One region of the Pseudoalteromonas sp. MB47 genome, then DNA from elsewhere that is predicted to be linked to it. Evidence: predicted binding sites of a transcription regulator. Region 1 holds the regulator's gene; the other holds the start of a gene.
What was found. Region 1 encodes LexA, which represses DNA repair genes until DNA is damaged. Its sites were predicted from a motif close to TACTGTATNNNNATACAGTA; they were not measured.
Positions count from the first base shown of each region.

Region 1 (7,426 bases):
GTTTAGCTACAACCCAGAGCTTAAAAATATTTTTAATATGACGCATCAGCAATCGGGCTCTCAGCAATTTGCGCTATTTAATGCCTTAGCTGCCTACGCGGCAAATATTGATAACTTGGCAGTGTTAAAAGGTGCGCTTGCGCGCATTAATCATAAACACACCAGTTACCATATTTTGCCAGAGCATTATCCTATTGTTGGTGGACATCTGATTGCGACTTTAAAAGAGTTATTGCCAGAACAATTTACTCCTGAGGTCGAGTATGCATGGCGTGAAGCCTATTCATTATTAGCGGATGTATGTATCAATGAGGAGATGTCGCTATATCAAAAAACCAAAAAGGCACCGGGAGGTTGGTTTGGTACTCGTACTTTCACAATTACAGAAAAACGTATGGAGTCATCGCAAATTTGCAGTTTCATATTAACGCCTGCCGATGCAAAGCCTGTTGTGGCGTATTTACCGGGCCAATATTTAGGAATTAAAGTAACGCCAGCAAACAGTGATTTAACGCAAGTTAGGCAATACTCTTTATCACAGCAAAGTAATGGTCACAATTACCGAATTAGCGTGAAAGAAGAAGGCTTGGTATCTAACTACCTACACAGCTTAACTGAGGGGGATAAGGTAGAAATTTACCCACCTGCAGGCGACTTTGTGCTTCGCGAAATCGACTCGCCTGTTGTATTGATTTCTGCGGGTGTTGGTCAAACCCCAATGATGGCGATGCTAGAAACACTATTAAGTAATCAACCTAACCAGTCAATCCATTACCTGCATGCTTGCGACAGTGAGACGCAGTTTGCCTTTAAAGAGTATTTATTTAAGCAACAGCAAGCGCACGCTTCATTACATTGTGTTACCTGGTTTAAAGATGGCAAGGGGGGCGATTTTGCGGGCTTAATGGATGTAAACCACATCGCTGAAAGCTTACCAATAAGCAAAGGTGACTTTTACCTGTGTGGCCCAATCGCATTTATGGCAATGATAAAAGAGCAACTACTAAGTATTGGGGTTGCAAGTGAACGCATTCACTACGAGGTGTTTGGCCCTCACCAAAGCCTATGATGTAAAAGGCGCAGCTTGAGCTGCGCCTTTTTGTTAGTTAACTTCGCACTCTAGATTAGGAAGTGAAATACGGAGCTCTTTTTGTACTTTAGAAGCCCATAAAAATTTCACTATTAGAGTAACTTACGATTGCTCATTTCAGCTATTTCAAGCTTTTGCCACGATTCAAATAGCTTGCGTTGTTTGTCTGATATTTTTAAGCCATAGGTTTTTTGCATATAAAAATAGGTATCGGCTATTTGCTTTCTTGCATAAATGGGTGGCTCAAATACGCGCTGCTTAAAGTCGATTTTTACAGGGCATGCTCCGTAACTTGCACTTGATGTTGACACCATGCCGTAGCGAAAGTTTGAACGGTCAGCATTGATCTCGCCTATAGCAGGGGCAAGGTTATTTATATCGGCTTCCATTTGACGGAATTTCGCACTGACCTTTTTACAGTTTTTACGACCGCCATCTTGCCAGCATTGTAATTGATGACCAAACTCCCAGGCAGGCACAATATGCTCCCACTCTATTCTTTTTGCGCGGGCATTCTCTTTTCCTGAGCGGGTGACAGGGTTTCTAGGAATATAACCACACGCATCAGGATCTGGCACAAGTTTTTTACCTTGGCGCTTTATGTCGCAACCACAATATAAGCTTTTACTGTTGCTTGGTAGATTCTTAATTAAATGCTTTTTGGCACTGTAAAAGCTCGAAAATTCTTTAGCGGATATAGGGAAAGTGAAAATAAAACACAGGGCTAAGTATAGAAATAAACGCATATCCATCACATCAGTGAACTACAGGAAGCGCTATTTTAGAGCGACTATTCTAAAAATGAAAAGTTTTTCAACTCAGCTATAGTTGTTAGGCCGTTTTAATTAAAGGAATTACAACTATGTTATTAGGTGCCTTCTCAGTGAGTTTAAATGTCAAAGATATTCGTGCTTCAAAGCAGTTTTATGAAAAGCTAGGTTTCAACGAGTTTGCTGGGGAGATAGAACAGCATTGGCTAATTATGAAAAACGGTGAACATTTAATTGGTTTGTTTCAAGGTATGTTCGACAAAACCATGCTGACCTTTAACCCAGGGTGGGATCAAAATGCTGAAGCTTTGGACGAATTTGCAACCTTTGAGCAATTAGCTGCACAATTTCAGCAACAAGGATTAGAAATACAAAAGGCCGGTGACGCGAGTTTTATTATCACCGACCCAGATGGCAATCCTATTTTGATTGACCAACACGTGTAGCTGGCTTTTTACGTTTAATTCGAACGTTTTGTAGTAACAAGAGAACTCCTGTAATACAAAATAGTACGCTGGTGGCCGAGAAGCTGATGAGTAGTGGATTGTTAAAGTTCTCACGCTCATCATAATCCATAATGTGTAGCATCCAGAAAAAGTCGAAAACCCGCCACAGGGTGCTGCGCACAGTAATAAGGTTACCGGTTTGGCTATCTAAATATAAGGTTGTTGTTAACCAATCATCGAAGCTAACTTGCCAAACATTGGCTTTGCGGCCGACCTCTCTTGGCCCTTTTGTTAATAACTGCGCTTGCGTTATTTTTGCGTCAATAAGCAGGTGAGCTTGCGCATTTTCAATGATTTGCGCTTTACTCGGTGCAGGCATTTTAGCACCTGTTCTGCCATCAAAAGTAAACGTACCGCTAGAGGATGTAACTTCTATAATCGGGGTATTTAAAAAATGGCTATATTTAATACCTTCGATTTGCTCAAATTGCGCTGTTATTTTATCAATTGAAGCAGGGTAGTCCGACAATAAAAATGGGCTACTTAAACTGCGATTAGCCAGATGTTTACCATGCACTTTTTCAAGTGGTAATGAGCTCATCACAAGCCCACCTAAAAGCCAAAAAAAGATCTGTAAAGCAAGTAAATAACCAAGCCATTTATGCCCTTTACGAGCATACTTAAACAGGCGTTTATTCATAATTACCCCGTTATTATTGTTATGTGGGCGCTATTTTAGGTTGTTTAGCTAGATTGCCAATGCGGCATAATGTCGCATTAACTGTATTCTAGATTTGGTATATATACAAAACTGAGTTAAAGTTTCAGTCGATATCAATAGAGGGTAAAAACGAGAGTATGTCGGAAATTCAATTTTTAAATGTAGATCTGGAGCTTGAATCAAAGCACGATATTAGTGCGCTTGTTGCTGATTTGAAGAAAAACGCCATGGTTTTACATTATGACCAAGATGAATACCGCCAACTAGCACGTATTGAAGCAACCGCAGATATCAGCTCTCCAGATAAAGCCATTAACCAGCTTTGCGAGCTTATTGAGTCATGCTCGCGCAATGCATTAAAACAGTGGTTATCGTGCTCAAAGCGTACATTTGATATAGGCTTTGAATCAGGTAATTCGCCTAAATGCTTTAACCAACCCCTGCATGCCGACACCTTGTTACGTATCTCAGCAATTGGTGCAGGGATTGAAATTACTATTTATCCTGTCGAAAAATAGCCAGAATTTATCGCTCTACAACAGCTGCGGTCATTCTTGATACGCAGCAAAGCTCTCCTGCGGCATTGGTAATTTTAATATCCCAAACAGATGTTCGCTTACCTAAATGCAGCGGTCTTGCTGTTGCTGTTAACGTTCCTTTGCGTGACGCTTTCATGTGGTTGGCATTAATTTCTTGGCCAACAGCATAGAACTTATTGAAATCAACCACGAAATTGGCTGCATAGCTTGCCACTGTCTCTGCTAATACAACGTTTGCTCCGCCATGAACCATACCCATAGGGTTATGATGCTCAGGAATAGCAGGCATGGTTGCCATTAAATAATCATCACCAATTTCAGTCACCTCAATGCCCATAGTTTTCATTAAAGTGCCTTGACCGGTGATCCCTTTTTCTAGCTCTTTGCAAAGCTCTAACGTGATTGGGTGGTGCCAAATACTCATTGTGTTTCCTTAGCCTGCTAATTAAAGCTAATACCTTATGGCATCTTTCGGTGTGGTTCAATGTTAGTTTTGTAGCAATATGATGGGGTTAATTTAAATTTGCGATTTTCAAATAACTGTATATACTCACAGTTAAATGTACTGTATGGAAAACCAGTTGTATGCGCCCATTAACTAAACGCCAATCGCAAATTTTAGAACTAATTAAAGTCTTTATTAAAGATACAGGCATGCCACCTACGCGTGCTGAAATAGCTCAAACATTAGGTTTTAAAAGTGCCAACGCTGCTGAAGAACACCTAAAAGCACTGGCTAAAAAAGGCATGATCAAAATGAAGCCTGGGGCGAGTCGCGGTATTCAGTTAATTGAAGAAGATGAGCCAGAGCAACTAGGCTTACCTTTAATTGGCCGTGTTGCAGCTGGTGAACCTATTTTGGCGCAAGAGCATGTTGAAAGTCACTGCCAAGTTGATCCTTCATTATTTAAACCTGCAGCCGATTTCTTACTGCGTGTAAATGGCATGAGTATGAAAGACATTGGTATTATGGATGGCGATTTGCTTGCAGTACATAGAACACAAGTTGCTGAAAATGGGCAAGTAGTTGTAGCTCGAGTCGATGAAGATGTAACAGTTAAGCGCCTAGAAAAGGCAGGTCGCAAAGTGCTTTTACATGCTGAGAACGAAGAGTTTTCGCCTATTGAGGTTGACCTTGAGCATGAGTCGTTCAACATCGAGGGGTTAGCTGTTGGGGTTATTCGTAACGCTGATTGGATGTAAACGTTCCCAATTTGGTGCATCAAATTGACTCAATTTGGTGCGCCACTGAAATTTTACTACTTAATTAGGATTTGTGAATCCTTACTCTTCATTTAAAGCCTTATATGGCGCAGTTTTCCTCTCTTTTTATATTTCGTTTTTACTCCTAAACATTAAATAACGCGCTGATTATAGTTGTTATTTCTGCACCAAAATAAACATTTATTATCATTAAAACTTGCTTATTGGTCATTTTTTAACTAATTGGTTAATACACTGTATTAACACCTAATTAATAAAAAGACACAAAAATGTGCGAGGTGTTAGACAGGGGGTCGGTATCATAAGTGGGTCAAAATGATACGTAGTCGCTCTGAACAATAAGAAAAACGAATGGGCACCTTGCTGTATCGCCTTTTCGCTTTGCGTCTTGCAATAGCATCTAAAGGAGCCGTCACATGGGTAAACTGCGTTACGCCTTGTGGCTTATATTGGTTGCACTTCCTGAACTTGCATTGGCGAACAGCCAATACAATATGCGTAAAGGGGTGACCGATATAAGTAATAATGTTTATGAGTTACACATGACGATATTTATTATCTGCTGTGTAATCGGCATCATCGTATTTGCGGTGATGTTTTGGGCTTTAATACACCACCGTAAATCCAAAGGGGCCAAGCCTGCCCAATTTCATGAAAGTACAAAAGTTGAAATACTTTGGACTGCCATTCCATTTGTCATCTTAATCGCCATGGCTGTGCCTGCCACAAAAACCTTAATTGCCATGGAAGATGCCTCTAAAGCCGATATCACCATTAAAGTGACCGGCTCACAGTGGAAGTGGCATTACGAGTACATGGGCGAAGACATTGCTTATTACTCGATTCTATCTACTCCTAAAGACCAAATAGACAACCAAGCAGAGAAAACTGAGCATTATTTGCTTGAAGTAGATAAACCGCTAGTACTTCCTATCAATAAGAAAGTTCGCTTTTTAATGACCTCAGACGATGTAATTCATTCATGGTGGGTGCCTGATTTTGCGGTTAAAAAGGATGCAAATCCTGGGTTTATTAATGAAGCGTGGACACGTATTAACGAACCCGGAGTATACCGTGGTCAATGTGCTGAGTTATGCGGTAAAGATCATGGCTTTATGCCTGTTGTGGTGAAAGCCTTACCTGAAGATGAATTTGCTAATTGGCTTGCAGATGCCAAGCAAGAAAAAGCCAATGCGGCCGCAGCAGATGCTGCTTTGCTTGATCAAACATTACCGAAAGAAGAGCTTATGGTCTTAGGTGAGCAAGTGTATATGGCAAGCTGTGCTGCATGTCACCAACCTACCGGTATGGGCCTACCTGGCGTATTTCCAGCACTTAAAGGCAGCCCGATTGTATTAGGTGATGTAAAAGATCACATAGACATTGTGTTACACGGTAAGCCTGGTACAGCAATGCAAGCGTTTGATAAACAGCTTTCAATTAAGCAACTTGCTGCGGTTATTACTTATAAGCGAAACGCGTGGGGTAATGATACCGGCGATGTTATCCAACCGAGTCAAATTCAAGCCGCGATTGATGCAGCAGCGGAGGCGAACTAATGAGTAATGTTATTAACGAGCAAGCAACAGGGCATGCGCATCACGACCATCATCACCCAGCTAAAGGTTTTAAGCGTTGGCTTTACACCACCAATCATAAAGACATCGGGAGTTTATACCTGATTTTTTCACTCACCATGTTTTTAATTGGCGGAGCAATGGCAATGGTGATCCGCGCTGAACTGTTTCAGCCTGGATTACAGTTAGTCGATCCGCACTTTTTTAATCAAATGACTACCGTACATGGCTTGATCATGGTGTTTGGTGCCGTTATGCCCGCGTTCACTGGGCTTGCAAACTGGATGGTACCTATGATGATAGGCGCACCAGATATGGCCTTACCACGTATGAATAACTGGAGCTTTTGGATATTGCCGTTCGCATTTTTAATCCTGTTGGCTTCGTTACTCATGCCTGGTGGTGGTCCTGCGTTTGGTTGGACTTTCTACGCACCACTATCAACAACTTACAGCAACGATAACACTGCACTTTTTGTGTTTGCCGTACATATCATGGGTATCAGCTCAATTATGGGGGCGATTAACGTTATCGTGACCATCGTCAACTTAAGAGCACCAGGTATGACGTGGATGAAGCTACCGCTATTTGTTTGGACATGGTTAATCACTGCATTTTTGTTAATTGCTGTTATGCCTGTTCTAGCAGGGGCGGTCACTATGGTGTTGACCGATAAATACTTTGCAACCAGCTTTTTTGATGCAGCCGGAGGGGGCGACCCTGTGATGTTCCAGCACATTTTCTGGTTCTTCGGTCACCCTGAAGTGTACATCATGATTTTACCAGCCTTTGGCATTATATCGACTATCGTACCTACCTTCTCGCGCAAAAAGCTATTTGGCTATGCGTCTATGGTGTATGCAACTTCATCGATTGCGCTGCTAAGTTTTATCGTTTGGGCACATCATATGTTTACCACAGGGATGCCTGTAGCAGGCGAGTTGTTTTTCATGTACGCCACCATGCTCATTTCGGTACCAACGGGCGTTAAAGTGTTTAACTGGGTAGCCACCATGTGGCGCGGTTCAATTAGCTTCGAAATTCCGATGATGTTTGCCA
Region 1 covers NZ_VFBD01000029.1:86,642-94,067, reverse strand. Annotated here, with positions in the region: gene hmpA (NO-inducible flavohemoprotein) at 1-1,069, shown strand, start outside; gene IMPJCBKJ_RS16765 (endonuclease) at 1,183-1,836, opposite strand; gene IMPJCBKJ_RS16760 (VOC family protein) at 1,953-2,306, shown strand; gene IMPJCBKJ_RS16755 (hypothetical protein) at 2,281-3,006, opposite strand; gene IMPJCBKJ_RS16750 (hypothetical protein) at 3,165-3,545, shown strand; gene IMPJCBKJ_RS16745 (hotdog fold thioesterase) at 3,553-3,990, opposite strand; gene lexA (transcriptional repressor LexA) at 4,152-4,769, shown strand; gene coxB (cytochrome c oxidase subunit II) at 5,207-6,349, shown strand; gene ctaD (cytochrome c oxidase subunit I) at 6,349-7,426, shown strand, end outside.

Region 2 (7,426 bases), on a different contig from region 1:
GCATTGTGCCTGAAATAGCATTAGCTAAATGTTCATTTGCGAGGAAAAGTTATTATTTTATTAAGAATTAAAGACTAGGATAATTTGCAGATAAATTCTATAACTTGCGATTAAATATAAGAAAAATGTTAGATAAAAGTTGAAAAATTGAGCTTTGTCATTTATCTGCTTGATTGGAGTTAAGGGGGGTAAGCATGATATAGTCGTGGGTGATATAGGTTTTTACCCCAATAATGTCTTTAAATTAAATAACTTGCGAGTCATTATTCGGATTAAAAGCCAACATTAAACAACTTTTGGAGGCTAATTTGGAAACAGGAATGATAATTTCGTTAGCATTGTACTTCATCGTCATGTTGGGGATTGGGCTATATGCTTATAAGCAATCTACCGACGATGTATCAGGCTATATGCTAGGTGGTCGTAATTTATCACCAAGTGTTGCTGCGCTTTCAGCTGGCGCATCTGACATGAGTGGTTGGCTGCTAATGGGCCTACCAGGTGCAATGTACTTGTTTGGTTTAAGTAAGGTTTGGATTGCCATTGGTCTAGTACTCGGTGCTTGGGCTAACTACTTCTTAGTCGCGCCTCGCTTGCGTGTTTACACAGAAAAGGCGAATGACTCAATCACCATTCCTGATTACTTCGCAAACCGATTTGATGATAATAAGAATATTCTGCGTGTTATTTCTGCGATTGTAATCATTGTTTTCTTTACTTTATATACCTCATCAGGTGTTGTTGCAGGTGGTAAGTTGTTCGAAAACTCATTTAATATGAGCTACGAAATGGGTCTATACATCACAACAGGTGTCGTCGTGTTATATACCTTGTTTGGTGGCTTCTTAGCCGTGAGCCTGACTGACTTTGTACAAGGTTGTATCATGTTTATCTCACTGCTGGCTGTGCCAATTGCGACGTTTATCATGCTTGATCAGCCAGTTATGGATACACTTGCCAATGCACGCTATGACTTATTATTAAGCTCACCAAAAGAATCAGAAATTCATGCACTTAATATGATGGATTGGTTTGCAGGTGGTTCGACTATAGCGATTATTTCAGCAATGGCATGGGGCCTTGGTTATTTTGGTCAGCCACATATTATTGTGCGTTTTATGTCTGTACGTTCAGTGAAAGATATGCCAACCATGCGTCGTGTGGGTATGTCGTGGATGACGCTATCAGCAATAGGTGCTGTGCTAACTGGTCTATTTGGTGCTGCTTATATGCTTGAAAACCAAATGCCTATTGATGATAAAGAAACTATTTTCTTAGTGTTGTCTGAGCTTATCTTCCATCCTTTAATTGCCGGTTTCTTATTGGCAGCAATTTTAGCGGCAATTATGAGTACTATCTCTTCACAGTTGTTAGTGTGTTCAAGCTCTCTAACTGAGGATTTCTACAAAATTTACTTAAACCGTAGTGCATCTCAAAAAGAGCTGGTTTTAGTTGGTCGTATTAGTGTTATCTTAGTTGCCTTATTTGCTATTTACCTAGCTTATGACCGTAATAGCTCTATTTTAGACTTAGTAAGTAATGCATGGGCTGGTTTCGGTGCAGCATTTGGTCCACTGGTGTTACTGAGCCTTTACTGGAAACGCATGAACTTACAAGGGGCTATTAGTGGCATGGTTGTTGGTGCAGCAACAGTGCTGTTTTGGATATACGCGCCAATTACTATTGATGGCCAAGCACTAAGTGCAATCATTTATGAGATTGTCCCTGGCTTTATTTTATCAACAATAGCCATTGTTGTTGTTAGCCTTATGACGGCTGAGCCGAAAAAAGAAATTACAGACTTATTTGATGAAGTTGAATCGTCATTGTAGTTTTTGATTAAACACAAAAAAGGGCAACGGATGTTGCCCTTTTTTTATGATCTAAATTTGCGTTTAGCTTGCCGCTTTTTCTTTTATATCAGCAACGTTATCGTCTGACTTTGCTTTTTTAGGTTTAGCTGGCGCGTCTTTTGCACCTTTAAGTACCGCCATAAATTGGTCTTTTTGTTTTGCCATTTCAAGCGCCAGTGACTCAATTTGTTGCTCGCTTAATGGTACATCAACTTTTTCAAGCATAAGTTCTAATGACTCAGCAATGTCGAGCATTTTGTCATACGCATCAGCTTCTTTCTTAGTAGTAAACGTCATGCGCTCGACTCCGTTTCTTTCTACAACATATTTAACAACAACAGCCATGATTTCTCCTGCATTTAAGCCTGGCATTGCAGCGTAAAATCGCTGCCAAGATTACTGTTTTTATATACAGTAATGCTTCGAGCCTTACTTTGCAAGTAACTTGAGAAAATTTTTATTTAGTAAATTTGACAATACTTTGTGTATTAGCTTTATTTAAAATGTTACCCAAAGTTAAACACAAGCGATGGAGTGAGTGTTGGGTAATCGCTAACTATCAGTCCAAACAAGGGCGTCATGGAGGAAATTATGAAATTACTATCAAGTATTTTACTTGCCGCTACTCTTGCATTACTACCTGCTACACAGGTATCAGCCGAAACACCAACCAAAGCAACACAAGTTAAAATGCAAAAGCTCAGTATAAACAAAGCCAGCATTGAGCAGCTAACTCAATTACCGGGTATTGGTGAATCAAAAGCGAAAGCGATTGTCGAGCATCGCACCAAGCAAGGCTCGTTTAAGTCGCTAGAACAATTAAAAGAAGTAAAAGGAATTGGTGATAAGCTATTCGCTAAACTTGAGGGGAAAATTACACTATAAATAGCAGGTTATCACCTATACAGGGCGTTATTCGCCCTGTTTAAATTCATTGATAGCCTTGTCTAAATGCGCTAACGCGAACATGTTTTCGATAGGTGTTGTGATAAGAGGGTAACTTAAACCTGCTAACAGCAACCAAGGAATAAGCATCCACCCTTCAAAGTAAGCTAAACCTAAAAATAATGGCGCTAAAAAGGCAAGTTTACATACCGATAAAATGATCTTTTTGCTCGGGCTTAAATGAGCTAAAGCAAGAGCAATAATCTGTTGGCGTTGCCTTACTTTAAAGTTTTTTAAAGTAGGGATTTGGCTAGTAAAAAAATAAATCATTATAGCGACTTTTTGCTCACTAATCGGCTAACTAAAACAGCCACAAATACCACTGAAAATGCTGCAAAAATCACTTCCATCCATGCCGGCATGCTCATTGAAGCAAACTGCCAATCGATATTGCCACAATCACCAGTGGCAGCAAAGAAGCTAGGGATCCATTCATGCAAAGGCATAAAACTTGGGAAGTTAGGTTCAAATGCACAGCTAAATGCAAACGGGTCGGTATTGTTTTGCATTGCAATGTGTTCTTTAGCAATAAAGTAACCCCAAATTGCTGAGATACCCCAAGTGGCAAATGCGACTAAGCGAACAACCATACTTTTTGGGTTAATCGCACCAATCACACCCGCTGCAAGTAAGCCTAAAACAGCGGTGCGCTGATAAATACACATGATGCATGGCTCAAGTCCCATGTTGTATTGAAAAAACAATGCTGTGACTTCAAATGCGAGTGAAATAAACGCTAGTAATAACCAAGGTGTTCTTTTAGTTGCTAATTCTGCTAACCAATTCATGAAAGATCCAATTTCAAATTGTTTTCAAGATTATGCTTAGACAGGGCTATGGGTGCAAGTATCTAAGATGAAATTATACGAAAAAGGAGTCGACAGACTCCTTTTCATTAGTCATATCTAGGCAGGCTATTACACACTAACAGCCTGCAAAGACTCACTTTGGTAACAGCCTAATACACGTGTGTACTGAGTGTGTTCTTTCAGCTCTTCAAGCGCTTGCTTAACATGTAAGTCATCAAGGTTTGCTTCGAGGTCAACATAAAACACTTCTTCCCACGGATTTCCTGGTACGGGGCGAGATTCTAGTTTTACTAGGTTAATTTGGTGATGTTTAAAAATCATTAAAGCATCAGCCAATGAACCTGCTTGTTGTTTAGTCGCCATGATTAAACTGGTTTTGGTCGGAATTTGTTTCGATACTTGTAGCGGCTTACGGGCGACAACAATAAAGCGGCTGTGGTTTTCGCTTTGGTTTGCAAGGCCTGACTTAATTACTTCTAAACCAACATTTTTGCCAGCTTGAGCTGAGCCGATAGCGGCGCTATTTGCTGTTTCAACCGCAGATTGCAATGCGTGGAAGGTTGAATCACAGGTTTCATGTTGAATGTCACCTAGGCCTTGAATGAAACGGCTACATTGAGCAAAAGGTTGTGGATGAGCAAAAATTTTATTGATATGAGATAGCTCAGTACCTGGCATTGCTAATAAACAGTGCTCAACGCTATGGGTTACTTCACCTACAATTGATACTTGTGCGTGTTGTAATAAGTCGAATACTTCATTGATGCTTCCTGAGCTGGTGTTTTCAATTGGCAGTAAGCCAAAATCAGCCTGTCCACTTTCAACTTTACCAGTGATCTGTTCAAAGCTAGAGCAACCCATTTCAATCACTTTGCCAGGGCGGCGGCTAAAATATTTATGGCAGGCTAGTTGGCTATATGAGCCTTGCCCACCCAAATACGCAACACGATGGCTTTCGCTCATAGCTTCTGGGTTGAGGTTCTTTTGCAGCATGGCTTGCTGGTTTAAAACTGAGTCTTCAAGAATAGTTTGAAACACATTATTAATGTAGTAAGCGTCAAGACCTAATGACTTACCATAACTGATTAGTTTTTCCAGTAGTGCTTGTTCGCGAGCTTCATCACGAATTGGTTTGTTATTGGCTATTTTATATTCGACTACGCTGTGGCTTATACGGCGTCTTTTAGCCAGTAACACAAGTAAGTCGGAGTCGATTTCATTTATATCGTGTCGTAACGCATTTAATGTATCAATGCTCATGTTGGTTTCCTCATTCCAAAACAGTGCACAAACAAAAAAGCCTCCCAAGAGGGAGGCTTTAGCTATTCGGTGAAATTATCTCGCAAACAGTTAAGCCTCCTCTATCTAAAGAAGCTAAAAAAAGAAAAATAAGTGCGAGAGATAATTTGTTTCATTGGACTAATGTAAAAATACTTCTATGTAAAGTCAACTGCATAAACATGCTATTTTGGACAAAGCAAAAGATTCCTCAGAAATTTCATTAATCTTCATAAAAAATTTATAAATCTAAAAATGAATCTGGTATATTTGTTTTTGCATAATAAATAATAACAATTATTAATAAGGTAGTCCTGTGGTGTATCGACGACCGCCATCCCGGTTTGGGGTGAATTCATTAAGTATGAAATTGTCGCTGTTAATCTCTGCTATTTGTTTAATTGCAGGTATTTGCGCTGCAGCTTTAATGCTTAAATCAGAAGAAAAACAGCTTGTTTTTGAAGAGCACGAACTTTTAAAGCATTCGAGTGAACGCTTGAGTCGTCAATTCAATCGCTTAATTAACACCAAAATAAATATTGCAGAGCAAGCTAACAATGTCGTTAGTAGTCAGCTACTGCATAATGAGTCACATCTACAAAATAACCGCAGCGCAGATATAAAGTTTGCAGTTGATGGCAGTATTCGCAGCACTTCTGAGGATGGTTTATCAGCTTCATTTATTCCACAAGACCAGTACTCTAATTTTTATAAGCAGCTGATTAACGATTCTGAGTCGCTATGGAAAATTGTCTCACCAACGCTTATCCAAGACTTTTTTAATTTTTATTTAATCACTAAAGATAACTTTATACGTATTGCTCCACCTAATTGGGCGCTCAATGTACCGGGCGATTTTGACTTTACCAAAGGCGAGACATTTAATTACGCACAAGCTGCAACAAACCCGAGCCGAGAAGCTGTATGGTCAAAGGTGTATTACGATACTATTTGGCATAAGTGGGTAGTAAGCGTGCTTGTGCCAATCTATCTTGATAACGAATTTTTTGGTGTCACTGGTAGTGATATTGCTCTTGAAACCTTATTGGCACAGCTGCCTATTGGCGATCGTGAGCAACATTTATTAGTGTTTGATGCGAAAGGTCAGCTTTTAGCTCATCCTGATTTAGATAAAACAACGCTTGAGCAATATGGCCGTGAAGGTAAAAAGTTACTGACTGAAGATTTTGTTAATCCTGATCTACAAAAATTAGTGTCTGAAACCATTCGCTTAAAATTACCAGAGTCTGCAAATTCATTTGTACAAGATGGTGAAACCCATATTATCAATATCCGCAAAGTCGAGAACCTTAATTGGTATATTGGTATTTATAAAAAGCGCTCGTCGGCACTTTCTGCGCTTGAAGAGCTAAAAGTAAAGTTCTTTGGCTTGTTTATCCTGTACGCTATTTTAGTTGCTTTGTTATTGCATCAAGCACTTTATCAATTAGTACTGCGTCGTATTCACTCTTTGGTAAATGCGGTTGTTAGTTTTGGCAAAGGGCAATTTCAAACTGAATTTCCTAAAGTGAACAAAGACGAAATAGGCACGCTTAATGGCTCTTTTAGAGACATGGCAATAGAAATTCGTAAATTAATCGATGGTTTAAATCAGCGCATTAGCGAAAAAGAAATAGCTGAAAAAGCAGCGAACCGATTATCCAAAGCAGTTGCCTTCTCAGGTACAGGCGTTGTGATCACTAATCAAGACTTTGAAATCAAATACGTGAACCCGAAAATGGTTGAGATGACGGGTTTCGAGGAACGCCACTTTATTGGCTCACCATTGATGAATATTATCTCTCAAGAAATGGCGATTTTAGTTGACGATATTGATATCGACCTACGTAGCCGTAACTATTGGCGAGGAGATACTTTATTACAGGGTAATGAGCGTCAATCTGTATGGGTTTCATTGAGTATTTCTCCAATCCGCGAAGAAGGGGGGGAAATCACCAGTTACGTGGCTTCAGCTCAAGATATTTCGTTTGTGAAAGAAAGTCAGCGAAAAATGGAACAGCTTGCCTATTTTGATACATTAACAGGGCTTGCAAACCGAACTTTCTTTAGAATGCAGCTACGCAAGTCTATGGCACTTGCTGAACGTGGTCATTATGCATTTGCTTTATTTTACTTTGACTTAGATGAATTTAAACGTATCAACGATACGCTAGGTCACGATGCGGGCGATCAGTTATTGGTTGAAGTTGCTAATCGTTTGAAAAAGCGTTTACGCACCGAAGATACCATTGCACGTTTAGGTGGTGATGAGTTCGCAGTCCTGTTAAGTGGTATTGAGCATCAAACTCACGCCATGGAAGTGGCGAATACCATTCAACGTACTCTTAATGAGCCTATCAAACTAGGTAACAATGAAGTGATAATTAGTGCCAGTATTGGTATCACGATGGCACCATTTGATAGCCAAGAGGAAGATCAGCTACTGAAGCATGCTGACCTTGCTATGTATGAAGCAAAAGCGAAAGGGCGTAATACTTACCACTTTTATAGCCAAGAGCTTAATGCTGCTGCCAATGAACG
Region 2 covers NZ_VFBD01000031.1:245,039-252,464, reverse strand. Annotated here, with positions in the region: gene putP (sodium/proline symporter PutP) at 321-1,832, shown strand; gene IMPJCBKJ_RS19385 (YebG family protein) at 1,896-2,198, opposite strand; gene IMPJCBKJ_RS19380 (helix-hairpin-helix domain-containing protein) at 2,445-2,738, shown strand; gene IMPJCBKJ_RS19375 (DUF6170 family protein) at 2,766-3,068, opposite strand; gene dsbB (disulfide bond formation protein DsbB) at 3,068-3,586, opposite strand; gene IMPJCBKJ_RS19365 (chorismate mutase) at 3,716-4,867, opposite strand; gene IMPJCBKJ_RS19360 (EAL domain-containing protein) at 5,202-7,426, shown strand, end outside.
Region 2: a site for LexA is predicted at 2,251-2,270, ahead of IMPJCBKJ_RS19385 (YebG family protein). Genes of this name have one in related genera too.